3 regions of the Alteribacillus sp. HJP-4 genome follow, and region 2 is predicted to be linked to each of the others. Evidence: riboswitches for the same ligand, from Rfam matches in the RefSeq annotation. Region 2 holds a riboswitch; each other region holds the start of a gene.
What was found. A riboswitch is a leader RNA that binds a small molecule or an ion and turns the genes downstream of it on or off. The one in region 2 is predicted to bind thiamine pyrophosphate.
Positions count from the first base shown of each region.

Region 1: linked by a shared signal. The riboswitch ahead of ACE4RR_RS00345 (LuxE/PaaK family acyltransferase) and the one ahead of ACE4RR_RS08230 (thiamine phosphate synthase) in region 2 are both predicted to bind thiamine pyrophosphate.
Region 3: linked by a shared signal. The riboswitch ahead of thiC (phosphomethylpyrimidine synthase ThiC) and the one ahead of ACE4RR_RS08230 (thiamine phosphate synthase) in region 2 are both predicted to bind thiamine pyrophosphate.

Region 1 covers NZ_JBHIKY010000001.1:80,136-84,916, forward strand. The annotation lists gene ACE4RR_RS00335 (ABC transporter ATP-binding protein) at 1-641, opposite strand, end outside; gene ACE4RR_RS00340 (acyl-CoA reductase) at 660-2,108, opposite strand; gene ACE4RR_RS00345 (LuxE/PaaK family acyltransferase) at 2,105-3,211, opposite strand; TPP riboswitch at 3,304-3,412, opposite strand; gene ACE4RR_RS00350 (DUF2512 family protein) at 3,647-4,015, opposite strand; gene ACE4RR_RS00355 (sugar phosphate isomerase/epimerase family protein) at 4,170-4,781, opposite strand, start outside.
Region 2 covers NZ_JBHIKY010000007.1:46,917-51,697, forward strand. The annotation lists gene ACE4RR_RS08215 (thiazole synthase) at 1-228, opposite strand, end outside; gene thiS (sulfur carrier protein ThiS) at 235-438, opposite strand; gene thiO (glycine oxidase ThiO) at 422-1,570, opposite strand; gene ACE4RR_RS08230 (thiamine phosphate synthase) at 1,567-2,238, opposite strand; TPP riboswitch at 2,227-2,328, opposite strand; TPP riboswitch at 2,458-2,557, opposite strand; gene ACE4RR_RS08235 (YbfB/YjiJ family MFS transporter) at 2,664-3,878, shown strand; gene ACE4RR_RS08240 (2-hydroxymuconate tautomerase family protein) at 3,907-4,116, shown strand; gene ACE4RR_RS08245 (FixH family protein) at 4,238-4,781, opposite strand, start outside.
Region 3 covers NZ_JBHIKY010000030.1:17,306-22,086, reverse strand. The annotation lists gene ACE4RR_RS19040 (serine protease) at 1-71, opposite strand, end outside; gene thiC (phosphomethylpyrimidine synthase ThiC) at 90-1,862, opposite strand; TPP riboswitch at 2,004-2,118, opposite strand; gene ACE4RR_RS19030 (BH0509 family protein) at 2,595-2,738, shown strand; gene ACE4RR_RS19025 (RNA polymerase sigma factor SigX) at 3,234-3,773, shown strand; gene ACE4RR_RS19020 (hypothetical protein) at 3,770-4,781, shown strand, end outside.

The sequences.
Region 1 (4,781 bases), on a different contig from region 2:
ACTTCGTTTTCTGACTGATCTCCTAAGAGCAGCACACGATCTGATAAGAACACCGCTTCCTGTATGTCGTGTGTGACAAAGATAATCGTTGTTTGATATGTACTTGCAATCTGAAGCAGCTCCATCTGCATTTGTTCCTTTGTCATTGAATCCAGAGAAGCGAAAGGCTCATCCATCAGCAATACACGCGGATTAGAAAATAAAGCACGTGCCAGCGCTGCCCGTGACAGCATGCCACCGGAGCATTCATGCGGATATTTATCCTGATGTCCATTGAGTTCAACAAAAAGAAGCAGCTCCTCTGCCTTTTTTCTATCCTCAGCTGAGGGCCTGCTGCCATTCAGCTCGCCTGGGAGCAGCACATTCTCAAGGAGAGTGCGCCATTCTAATAAAACAGGCTTTTGAAATACATAGGTGACGTCTTCACGTGGAGAGTCAACAGCTTCTCCCTCAAAATGAACGCTTCCCTCGGTTGGTGTCAGCAGGCCTGCAATCATACGGAGCAAAGTTGATTTGCCGATCCCGGTTCTGCCTACCACACTGATGAATTCATACTTTGCCACCTCAAGCTGCAGGCTGTGAAAAATTGATTCGCCGCCAAAATTAAGGCCAACATTCTTTATTTCAATATAAGCTGTCATTAATTAAATCTCCTCTTCTTAGTCACGGTCCGGATCATATAATTCGGTTATCCTTTCAACCGAGGATTCAACGTCGCACCAGTAGACAAATTCACCGAGGTTTGGCCGACCATCATGATGCCAGCCTGGTTCCGGAAGAGACATTTCCCCAATTGAACATATTCTATTAACCCCGCAATCTCCCAGGGTATAAATCAACTGCTGAAGTTTTTGAGGGGGGCAGGAAATACCTGCAGTCTGGACGTACTGGCGAATATCTGAAGTTTTTTCTCTAAGCTCTGAAAGAGTGTCTATTGGAACAACGGTAATCACTCTATTTAAAACAGATAACGGAAACGCAGTCTGCTGCTCCTGATGAATGACCGTCCAGGAGGCCCCTTTTTCGCTGGCTATGACTTCCTTATCCTTATTGAACTCCGCGTCAGTCCGAACACGCCGGATCGCATTCACTTCCTCTGCCGTTAACTCCGAGCTCTTCATTTTATGTTGAAAATTTTCCATTTCATGAGCCAGCAGGCGAGTAAAATCCTTTGGACTAAAATCTCCATCTTTTTCGACATAAAAAACATGAGGGGATAGACAGCCCTGCTGATCAAACCATGAAACATCCTTTGCGGCACGCTGGGCACTCTGCCAGGCAAGGCTGCTGCTGAGTGCTTCCTTCGCCAGTACACCGAAGCTGACCTTATGGCCGTGCGGTACAAAACGCACATGAGCAGGAAGCCTACTGGAAATTTCATTCATCGTCTGGTCTGCTCCATAAGCCGTCACCACCTGGGCGTTGTGGTAGAGGGTATCCTCCAGGCTAACAGTGCCGCCTTTCCACCAAACGACAGCAAGCGCCTTTGCCGCGTCCGGGTCCACTTCTGCGATAGATTTAGCAAATAACGCTGGGAATAATGGCTCCTCCGAGGAAACTTTACCGAGTGCAGCCGATTTTACAAGAAGACTGGAAACAAGACCCCAAAGCGGAAGACCGGGAACATTTCCTGAAAATATATGGGCGATCAGTTCCGCTCCGTACGCTCTTGTTAACCCTCCGGCTCTTCTTGGCCTAAATTCATCAAGTACGAGTGGATTCGTAAAATCTTCCTCGATCATTCGCTGAAGATATGGCTTTCGAAATTTGCGAAAATAGTTCGCTAAAAATAATCGAATCATTTCCTCATCATAGCCAGTGATCACAGGAAGGGTTTCTTCTGCAAATTGACGGAGCTCGTAAGTGGGGTTAAGCCACTTCTGGACAACTTCATCTATAATTTCAACCATCTCAGAGGTGGTGCGCCCGTTGAGATACTCTCTTTGTTGGTGTTTTATTGAGGAAATGATTGTCTGCAGCTGTGATTTTTCTAATTGTGGTACATCGATTTGGACATTCCGTCCATGATTTTCATAGGTAAGACGAGTAAAGGTCACATTCTTTTCCGATAGTCCCGTGAGGAAGGCTCCTGTATAAAGAGATGTCATAAAGAACCATCTTCGCCCAGGCGGGATGACAAAAATTCTTCTAATGCAAGGGAACAGCCTTTGGCTTCCGTACCGGCTGCCCGGCCAAGTAAATGAAAACCGTCTCCCTCTTTTTTACCAATATCTTCGGTCATGATTGCCGCAACCGAGTTAATATTAGCCAAATCATAATGAACGATAATTCCTGCTTCACCTTCTCGTTTTTCTTGAAGAGTTTCCGGGTCCACGATGATCGTTTTCAGCCAATGCGGAGGTCTTTTGAGACCCTTTCTCCCCCCCAGCCGCAGAGTCTGGTCATAAATTTGTGAACTGAGCTCTGTCATCCCGTACATGTTGCCGCAGGCATGCTCAGGAATGGAAAACAGTCTGCTTAATCGTTTTTTCAACTCAAGAGGCTCTATTTCTCTTGAATATCCTTTAGACCCCCCCGTGTCCATAATCCGGCTTCCAGCCGGAAGACGGTAGGAGATGCCATTTTCCACGCATTCATCTAAGTAGGCAATAATTGAAAAGGTAGCTCCCAGGATAAATACAGGCTCATCCTTTTCTTCCGATTTTTTTAAGAGCATGGACAGTCTTTCTTTATCAAAGCCGTCCGCTGAGACAACATATTCACTGTCTTCTGCTCCAAACGTTTCTTTAATCACATGAAGATAATGAGCGAGAGATGAATTCGGCAATTCATTTTCCTCGGGAAAGAGGAGGATCATTTTCATTTTACTGACATCCGGCAGCATTGATTTTTTAAAATGTACCTTCGTGGAGAGATCATAAATTTCAAGGTCGCGCTGACCATTTTTTCCACGTTTGTTTGGATTAGTCGTCCCGCTCGTCATAAATGTCCTCTCGATCTCCTCATCAGCTGAACATAATAACGGCGCTTCCTTAAACGCCTGAATCGGTATGGGAGGAATATCGGTGACGCGCTGAACCGCTGCCGGGCGCACCCTGCGCCTGCGGCAGAATTTCCGGTATGGCTGATTATGGTGATATTGATAAGCAAAAAGCTGTTTCGCTCTCTCAAAAAATTCATCAGACGAAACCGACTCTTCAAGGATTAATGCTTTTATCATTTTCTTCATTTCCTGATAGGCTGAATTCATCCGCCGGATGCCCCCTCTTTATTTCGTCGTTCCCCAATTGAAAAAGACCACTCTCTTAAAAGAAAGTGGCCGCTTCAGATATATTTATCATTTCTGTAACGAATCCACTTCCCTCCGCTGCAGTTACGCAGATCAGGTTCTAAGGGTTTAAAAGTTCTTCCTTTTGTCTCAGCCGGTCCCCCGGCTCCCCTAGTGGAAAATCTATTATGAACATTTCATTTTATCTTAACACGATGAGAAGCATTGTCAATTCAAAAAACCATGCATTGAGCTTGGTTTTGTTTTTTTCCCGTCTCTTTGTCAAAGAATTTATTTATTTGTTTTATCAGCTAGCTTAACCAAAACATGGGAAAGATGCTCCCGTTCCTGTTCATTCGCAGCGTACCTTAAATTGTTTATATATAAACCTCATTTCGAGATTTGACGTGTTATTGTTTAAGATGGCATCGCTTGATCCAGCTCCGGATGCACGTTACGTTTCATATATTTATGAAAGAACCACTCTCCTGCCGTGATAAGAATTGCAGCAACCAGGGCAATTGGAAAAGGAACAGCCGTATCGAGAATGGGGATGGAAACAACCAAAACCATTAATAACGTGAGTACTAAATCAGCGGCTATGGCAACAATATTGTTAGTTAGCTTTAAAATAAATATATCTCCTGCTGCAACATAAGAAATCAGCACCATTAATAGGGCAAGCAGCATGGTGTTGACCCATTGGTTACCGAACCCAGTTAATACGAGTAATAACACAAAACTAATCAACGCTGTTTTCATACCCAGCGTTTTAATGTGTATCATTTTATTCCACCTCCTTGTCCAAAAATTACCACCTCCAGGCATTGACAAAACATTAACTGCTGTATTTACATATTTCCTTCAGAAAACCTTATACTCAAACAATGAAAACAAGCCTGCTGTGAATGACTCACAACAGGCTTGTTTTTCTAAAATTTTAAGCCCACCACATCTCTGCAGGCTGCTCTTCGATATTCACGTCCCTCAGATTTTTCACGGCCTGGCGGAAGCCTTCATCAATCGACATGATCGGATCCTCGTGTTCAATACTGACGACATAATCATATCCGAATGTTCGGAGGGCGCTGATTATATTGGACCATTCCTGCATGCTGTGGCCATAACCGACGGAACGGAAGCTCCATCCGCGGGTCTGTACCTCGCCGTATGGCTGCATGTCCGTCAGTCCATACATATTTACATTCTCCTGGTCGATATACGTATCTTTCGCGTGGAAATGGTGGATTGCATTCGCCCGTCCGAGAATTTTAATCGCGGCTACTGGATCAATACCCTGCCACCATAAATGACTTGGGTCGAGATTTGCGCCAACGGCATCATTTGTCGCTTCGCGCAGCTTCAGCATAGTGTGCGGGGTGTGCACAAGAAAGCCTGCGTGTAGCTCCAGACCTATTTTTACCCCGTGCTCTTCAGCATAAGCTCCCTGTTCCTTCCAATAAGGAATAAGCTTTTCTTCCCACTGCCAATTTAAAATATCACCGTACTCATTCGGCCATGGCGTCACCGGCCAATTCGGGTATTTGGCGTC
Region 2 (4,781 bases):
AGCTGTTTTTGCTCCCGCTGTATTAGGCAGAAGGCGGAAACCCGACAGATCCATTTCTTCGAAAGGATCCGGCTGAGAGGTATCGAATATATTCATTCTTCTTACGGCAAATGTCAGCACCTCCGTTTCCGACTTCTGTACTGAGCACCTCTGAATCTCTGCATTTTCATATTTTCCTGTTCCTAAAAATAATCGTGAATTAAAAGAATATGGCCCAATGTTTAACATAAAAATTCACCCTCCTCCTACAAAATGGACAATCTCAAGAATATCTCCTTCTTCAACAGCTTCATCCGCATGCTCATCTTTTTTCAGTACTGTGCCATTACGTTCCACCACTGCTTTTTTCCCTGATAAATGAAGATGTTCTAATAGACCGCTCACGCTGTCTGCTGAGTCCGGCAAATTCTGCTTTACACCATTAATGGTAACTTCCAATGCGATCTTCCTTTCCTTCGATAGTTCTTTTCGGGCAAAAAGCGGATTTCCAGTCTGAACGGACGGGTTTTCCATCGATCATATCCGCCATCCATTCCCCTGTAACAGCGGAGAGTAGAATACCGTTTCTGTAGTGGCCTGCCGCCAGCCATAATCCTTTCTGTCCGTAAGCTCCCAGATATGGCATACCATCCGCTGTCTGTGGTCTCACTCCTGCCCATGCCCGGCCCCACTCGGCTCTTTCAAATGCAGGAACAAGGCTGCAGGCTTTGCGGAGCAGAGTTTGCACGGCTTCTGCCATAACTTTTTTATCCATGTGTCCCTCCCGTTCCGTGGCACCGATAATAACCGATCCGTCTGCCTTAGGAACGATATAAAAGTCGCTGGCATGAATGGTGGAACGGATCACACTCCGCTCAGGTATTAGTGACACACATTCGCCTTTTACTGGGATCATCTGTGGAACTGGTGCTTTATCTTTATTCAGCAGACTTTCGGACCACGCGCCTGCTGCGACCACCACATGCGGAGCGTAAACAGGCCCGTAACAGGTCTCTACGCCAGTGGTTCTGCCATTATCTTCTATTAATCTGTCAGCGCTAATATACTCCTGCAGGTCAGCCCCGATATTCGCTGCCGCCCGTGCCAGAGCTTTTGTCCAGTCAGGAGCCTTTACCTGTCCATCCTGAGGAATATAAAGAGCTCCCTGAATTCTTCCCTTGATTTCAGGCTCCCGATGGAGGACTTCCTCTGCATTCAACCATTCCACATGCTCTCCTTCAGCTTCCTGTATAACCCTTATCTGTTGAAGCTGAAGGGCTTCTTCCGCTGTCACCGCAACCTTCAGCATCCCATTCTTAAGGTAGGAAACTGTTAATCCAGAAGCCTTCTCCACTTCCGGTACAAGTTCAGAAAACATATTTCTGCTCGTCCTGGCAAAATCAAAAAATGCGCCCTTATTCTTTAACTCCGATTGAGCTCCGAGCATACCCGCTGCAGCGCTGGAAGCTTCTTCGGCAATCCTTCCCTTCTCCAGCAGTTTCACTCTATAGTTCCGTTTAGCCAGCTGGTATGCAATCGAGCAGCCGTTTACTCCTCCACCAATGATAATTACGTCATAGGATTGAATCAATTTTGACCTTCCTTTCGCAAAGCGGCAGCTTCTGCACCAGGGTTTTCTGCATAATAAATTCCTGAGAGCACCGCCGCTCCTTTTGCTCCATGAAGAGCTGTTTTTCTGAGGTTGTCTTTTGTCATTCCACCAATCGCAATTACTGGAATATTGACAGCTGCTGTCACTTCTTGAAGCTTCATTAATCCTCTGGCTGCGACCCCTTGTTTGCTTGAAGAAGCAAACACATGTCCGAAAAACAGATAATCTGCACCTTGTTTTTCTTTCTCCACAGCAGAAGTAACGCTATGCACAGAAGCACCGTGCAGAACTTTTCCAGTCAGCTTCCGGATAGGGGAGTGTTCAGGATAATGAATACCGCCAAGATTATATTTTTCAACCAGCTCTGGCTGATTGTTCACTATTATTTTCATTTTCGGGACATTACTTTGAAGCAGCAGCCGAATTCCAGCTTCTATATCTTTTCTGGACCACTTTTTTTCTCTGATGTGTACAAAATCGACATAATGGTGAGTCTGCAATGTCACCTCGTGCCATTTTTCTATACTCTGATTTCCTGAAGAAATAGCATGAAGCTGCACTTTTCTTAATCCCCCTTTTCCGCAGCGAAAAAAAGCCCCTTCCCTGCTGTGAGGAAAGAGGCGGCGGCTGCTGAGTGCATGCTGCAATCACTTTCCTCCGCTGGTTTTTCCAGTTCAGGTTCAAAGAGTTTCAACTTCCGTTGATCTCAGCCGGTTAAGGCACCCCTAGTGAATAATTAATATTATTTTTACAACTCGAGAACATCTGTACAGAAGAAAAGCATAGCCATAGTACATTCAAAACTTAAGAAAACAAAAAAACCATCCCTCAGGAAAACGGGGACGGGACTTCACAAACTCTCCTAAAAAGGACCGTACCAACATTCCCTCCGCTAGTATCAACTAGATCAGGTTCAAAGGGACCAGAATTCTCTGTCTCAGTCAAAAGACGCCCCCAGTGGTTATATTATCTAAAATTTTATAGGAAAATTTGTTCTATGTCAATCGCTTCCAAGATTCGTCCTCTATTGCTAGAATGCTAGATAGAACAAGTTTATAAGGAAGTGACATCCATGAGTCAGTCTGCAGGATTAAAAACGCCCAAGCAAGCATCTATTTTTTTTATATTACTTTCTGGTGTGATCGTGCTTGCAGTCGTCATGGGAATAGGACGGTTTGCATACACACCAATACTCCCGGTAATGGTGGAGCATACATCTTTAAATAATGAGTCCGCAGGGTATCTGGCGTCAAGTAATTACCTCGGCTATCTGGTCGGTGCTCTGCTTGCTGGAAAACTGAGCTGGAAACGAGGAAGAGCATTCAATGTTTACATATTCTTTAGTATGAATGCAGCCACGACGCTCGGAATGGGACTTACGAATTTAGAGTGGGGCTGGCATGCCTTAAGGTTTGGGTCCGGATTGTCGAGTGGGATTGTATTTGTGCTCGTTTCAAGTCTCATTTTAGACACCCTGGCCAGCAGAGGCAGACTTCCCTTGTCTGGATATTTGTTTGGGGGAGTCGGGCTCGGCATTATAAGCACTGGTCTTCTTGTACCAATTGTTATGCAGATAGCAGAATGGAACGGAGTCTGGCTCTCACTCGGGCTGCTCTCCTTTTTACTTGGAGGAGCTGTTCTGAACTGGGTCAAAGATCCCCCGGAGCAAAAAATAATGCCAGAAAGCACAGGTACAAACCACAATTCCAGAATAATACCTTGGCTGACAGCTGCTTATTTTATGGAGGGCATAGGATATATTATAAGCGGCACCTACCTTGTAGCATTTGCATCAGAAATACCATTTCTTCACTCAGCACCTTCCCTGAGCTGGGTGTTTGTCGGGGCTGCAGCAGCCCCATCATGTGTCATTTGGGCTGCAATCGCGTCAAGAATCGGCAATCTTCCGGCTATTCAGTTTGCTTTCGTTGTCCAAATAATTGGAATAGCTTTACCGGTCGTATTTTTTAATGCTGTTGGAGCTCTGCTCGGGTCCATTCTCTTTGGAGCAACCTTTATGGGGATAGTAACCATGGTAATGAGTGAAGGCCGGGCTGCAGCAGGCAGGGAAAGCAATCGCGTCATCAGCAGGCTTACCTTTTTTTATGGGGCAGGTCAAATGATCGGTCCGGCTGCAGCGGCTGTAATCATCTCCATAAGCGGGGTACTCTCTTCCTCCTTTTACTTTGCCATTGTTGTACTGGCAGCAGGGATGATCCTACTCGGCATTGGTCAATTCCGCCAGCAAAATAAAGTAAATAAATCTGTCAGACAGGTACCTTTTTGATAATATAAGAATAAGGAGGGATGCTTCCATGCCATTTGTAAATATAAAAATCACAAAAGAAGAACAGCCTGCCACACCAGAACAAAAGCATGCTCTTATTGAAGGAACAACTAAACTTCTTCAGGATACACTCGGGAAAAATCCTAAATCCACCGTAGTCATTATTGATGAAATCGAGACAGATAATTACGGTCTCGGAGGTGAATCAATAACAGAAAAGCGAAAGCGCGGAGAATAATATGAGCCGGGGCAGAGCTGCTCCGGCAAAACTATGTACACAGGTTAGTAAGAGAATCACTTCCCTTTTTTGCAGAGTATATAAAGATGGCCGCCTACTTTTTTAGGAATGCAGAATTTTACTATTGCACAGTTATTTCATTATCAACATGTTCATGAAGGCCATCGTTATTTTCTATATGAACAGTAATATAGTGACCGCCAGAATCCTCAAAAGTATGCGAAGTCTTGTAAGTACCGTCTGCCTCTTCTTCTGCATCAACCCACTTCCTTGTATCTTCTCCGTGCTTCCATATCTCCAGCCGGACACGTGCTTCTGTCAGAGGTTCTCCTTCGTGTGCCACCGAAAACGTCAGAGGTGTTTCCTTATTCGCCTTCACTTCTTCTACCTCTTCAAGCTCAGCAGTAACCGGCGAGTTGTGGTGGTGGCCAGCATGTTCTTCGTTTTCTTCCTGTTTTTCACCAGAAGAGCTTTCTTCTGAATCTGAACCGATCATAATTGTCTCCGTCGGCATAGTGTGTGTATCTCTGGCAGTGACATGCGCTGTAACGCTGTGTGTGCCTTCCTCCTCAAAGGTGTGGGTAATGGTGTAGCTTCCATCTTTTGAACCGTCTGCCTCTACCATTTCACTTTCTTCCTTTGCTCCTTCTTTCCAAATTTCAAAT
Region 3 (4,781 bases), on a different contig from region 2:
ACTTCTAATAGATCCAGATGCTTTTTTGTCCGGGCTATTTCTTCCTGAATTTCAGCCGCTGCTCGATTCATAGGTTCTCTCCCTTCACATCATTGGTAAAGGCGGCTGCCGGATTTTTTAAAGGCTTCCGCTTTTTCCTTCATCCCAGTTTCCACTGCTTCTGTTGTATTCATGTCATGCTCCCGAGCGTAATTACGAATATCCTGGGAAATTCGCATGCTGCAAAATTTCGGGCCGCACATCGAACAAAAGTGGGCAGTCTTAGCTCCTTCTGCCGGAAGGGTTTCATCATGAAATTCAAGTGCTCTTTCCGGGTCAATAGAGAGGTTGAATTGATCTCTCCATCTGAATTCAAACCGGGCTTTAGATAATGCATCATCCCTTTTCTGGGCATTTGGATGGCCCTTCGCTAAATCTGCGGCATGGGCAGCAATTTTATATGTGATAACACCTTCGCGGACATCCTCTTTATTAGGCAGGCCGAGATGTTCTTTTGGTGTGACATAGCAAAGCATTGCTGTACCGTACCACCCGATCTGAGCAGCGCCGATCCCTGAAGTGATGTGGTCATATCCCGGTGCTATATCAGTAGTAAGCGGACCGAGAGTGTAGAAAGGAGCTTCTTCGCAGACCTCCAGCTGTTTATCCATATTTTCTTTTATCAAGTGCATCGGCACGTGGCCTGGCCCTTCTACCATAACCTGAACATCATGCTTCCAGGCTCTTTTTGTTAATTCTCCTAGCGTCTCTAATTCTGCAAATTGAGCTTCGTCATTCGCGTCTGCGATAGATCCTGGGCGGAGGCCGTCTCCAAGAGAAAACGCGATATCATATGTTTTCATTATTTCGCAGATTTCATCGAAATGCGTATATAAGAAGCTTTCCTGGTGGTGGTATAAGCACCACTGCGCCATAATGGAACCTCCCCTGGAGACTATTCCTGTCAGTCGGCCCGCGGTAAGCGGTACATAGCGCAAAAGCACCCCGGCATGAATAGTAAAGTAGTCTACACCCTGTTCAGCCTGTTCTATTAGAGTATCCCTATAGATTTCCCATGTTAATTCCTCAGCGGTACCATTAACCTTTTCCAGTGCCTGGTAAATAGGAACAGTGCCGACTGGCACAGGGGAGTTGCGGATAATCCATTCTCTTGTGGTGTGTATATTTTTACCGGTGGAAAGATCCATAATATTATCTGCTCCCCAGCGGATGGCCCAGGTCATTTTTTCAACTTCTTCTTCGATGGAGGATGTGACAGCAGAGTTGCCAATATTTGCATTGATCTTTACATGAAAATTTCGTCCGATAATCATCGGTTCTATTTCGGGATGATTAATATTGGAAGGAATTATCGCTCTTCCTTCTGCTACTTCCTTAAGGACGAATTCCGGTGACATGTCTTCTCTTATAGCTATAAATTCCATCTCCGGTGTAATAATGCCTTGTTTCGCATAGTGCAGCTGAGTTACATTTTTACCACTTACTGCCCGGCGGGGAGTTCTTTTTAATCCAGGAAATACAGGTGGCCGGCTGTGGGAGTTCAATCCATTATCTTCAGGACGTATTAATCTTCCCTCATATTCTTCTGAATCCCGGCGTTCATTTATCCACTCGGCACGAATCGATTTCAGCCCTTTTTCGAAGCTGATAAGCTCTTCTTCATCTGTATATGGACCGCTTGTATCGTACAGGTGGATCGGAGGGTTTTTTTCCTCGCCAAAGGTTCCGGCCGTGTCGCTTAATTCAATTTTTCGCATTGGCACGCGCAGGTCAGGACGGGATCCGCTGACATACACTTTTTTACTCCCTGGAAGATTAGATAAATGGTGCACGTTCTCGTGGGAAATGGATGAATTGGACATAAAAAAATCTCTCCTTTTAAAAATAGTAAAGGACGAGATCTTGGCGCATAGACGAAAGGGCACAGCAGGCAATAAAAAATAAAATAAGCCGGCCCATTCATTTTGGACCGGCTGTCATTTAGAAGCTGCTAAAGAACCTTGCTTTCACGATTCTAACTTCCCTACGCTGGTATGAACCAGATCAGGTCCGAAGGGTCAGAAAAATTCATGGCATTTTCTTCTCAGCCCGGCTCATCGGACTCCCCTAGTTGATTCATTATTCAATTACACCAAGTATAGGAGATATTATAAAAAATGAAAACCCCAAAACTGAATAAATTTCACCTCTGAATGAATTTCATAAGTCAATTTCACAACGAAAAATGCGGGTATTAAAATCTACTTTCTCTTTATCATTCGACTTTCGCTTCAGGCGAACGCTTTCCGTGGGCTTGGCCTCAGCCTCCTCAGCAGCAAAAAGCTGCCTGCGGGGTCTTCACCTCAAGCTAGTCCCACGACGCCCAGGACGTGCTAGTGTCGATGTTGGCCACAGGACGTGGCCGGTATTAATCGACCAGGAGTCGTCGCCTTACGCTACAATCGAATGTTCGTGTTTTATATTCTGAATTGCTCTTATGAAATTGATTCCTCTGATAAAAAATTCTGAAAAATGTGTTGACGGAATGAAATTATCTGTTATATAATACATTTAAATTAATATTCTGTAGTAACACAGAAAGGGGAGCATACAAAATGAAAAGAAGAGAGCGTCAGAACATGATTACATTTTTAACGAAGGTCAGGGGTATGGAAGATCAACAGTTTACTATGATGACGGATGAAGATGTAGAGCATTTATATGATCAAACGTATTTTCAGCACGAAACAACGGAATAACACACCTTTAAAAGCTCGGGTATCCGGTTAGAAACCGGTACCGGGCTTTTTTTTCGAATTGCTGCCATGATTATGCTGAAGACTTTTGGCTTCTGCTCCATGACAGCAGATTTTCGATCCTCTCATAGATCTGCTGTTCGTCAACCTCTTTTTAGTAAAACCCATACTTTTTTGAATTTGTTCTCATATTTTCTTCCTTTCGACCTCAAAAGAAATGATATAATTGTAGACGTACTTATTATGGTGGAGGCTCGTATGAATAATTTTTCTAATAAAAAGCTGTTTGCTTTTATTACCACGCTTGTCATTATGTATGGAATAATATACTGGGTTTATGCCTTGTTTTTTTGATGCCAGGGCACTAAAGCTCCGGGGTGGTAAACATCCGGGCTTTCTTTTTTTGAAATATAAAAATATGAAAGAATATGAAATATTTTTGGTTTCGCTTGTAACCGAATGTAAATCACTAACGACTAAAGTATGGGAGTGTTAATCGTGCAGGAAGAATTTGAGCGGTTATATGAAACCTACCACCACTCTCTTTTTCAATATTTATTCTATATGGTCAGAGATAAGGACGCTGCAGAAGAATTAGTACAGGAAGTATATATAAAAGTGTTTCATGCTTTTGACACCTTTGAGGGGAAAAGCAGCGAAAAAACCTGGCTTTATTCTATCGCAAGGCATGTCGGCATTGACTGGATCAGAAAACAGAACCGCAAAAAGAGAAAGTGGCTTGGTGTATTGGGACCGCTTTCAAAAGAAGAAATTCGTGATCCAGCCCCATTACCGGATGAAATAGTTTCTGCGAGAGACGATGCTAGAGAGGTTTTCGAATGCATGGATCAGTGTACTCCAGACCAGCGCCAGGTTCTTACCCTGCGGTTTATTGATTCGTTATCAATTAAAGAAACGGCGGATATTCTTGAGTGGTCGGAAAGTAAGGTGAAGACAACTCAGCATCGTGCCGTTAAAAAGCTGCAGGACCTAATAGAGCAGAATGAAATCTATAGTGAAAGGAGGGCAGAGCGATGAGAAGAAATAATAAGCTGTCAGAGGAAGAGGTCCAAAGAAGAGTTAAAGACCTTCCCGAAGTCAGAGATCAGCGTCCGAAAGATGAAATTTATTATAATATTATGGAAAAAAGGCAATCACAAAAGGCAACTGGTTCTTCATTAAAACGCTGGGCAGTACCTGTTCTTTCTGCTGCAGCTTTATTATTGATGATCATTCTTGTTCCGGCGTTTTTCCCATCTTCTAACCAATCTTCTTCTCCTGAAGAAAACAATCAGGATAATAACAACGAGTCAAGATCAGAAAATGAATCAAATTCAGAGGATATTGAAGAAGAACCCCCTGGCGAAGATGAGACTATGCACACACAAGAAAGTGAATCGGAAGAAGACGAGACTGTTGAGCCCGAGGAGAAGGAAGAAGAAACAGAGGACTCTAGCAGTGAGGATGAAGAGTCACAGGAACAGGAGGCAGAAGAAGAAACGGTTCAAGAGCCTGAAGTGACAGTTGGCGGTAATGATATGCCAGAATATGACAATTATACTGCAGCATTACAGGAAGATATTGAGTCAGATGGAATGCGCCCCGTCACAATACCTCTGCAGGATGGCACATCATCCGTTATTGTCCCGGTTACCATCCTTGCTTCCGAGTCTGATGAAAGCCTTCTGGAAAGTTTTGATCAATTAAATGATGAATTTAGTCCTGAAGGAACTGGTTTAGAAGAGTCTGCTCTTCAGAATATTGAGTGGACCAAGGAGGAAGAAGAAGTTCCTTCTGCTGATTTTGAAGAGGAAAATACAGAAGGCAGTGCCGAAAGTGATCTCATCGTCCGCAGTCTCGAAGAAATTGCCAGATACCTTGATGAAGACGAGGTGAAGCTTTCCTATAACGGGGAGCCCGGCCTTGATTTAGCGAATTTTGGAAATGTCGAATCCTTAGATATTACTACTGAGAATCGAGGATACTACGTCTATACAACGGAGGAAGATGTAAACTTTCTCGTCACCGGAAACGGAGCCAGTCTTC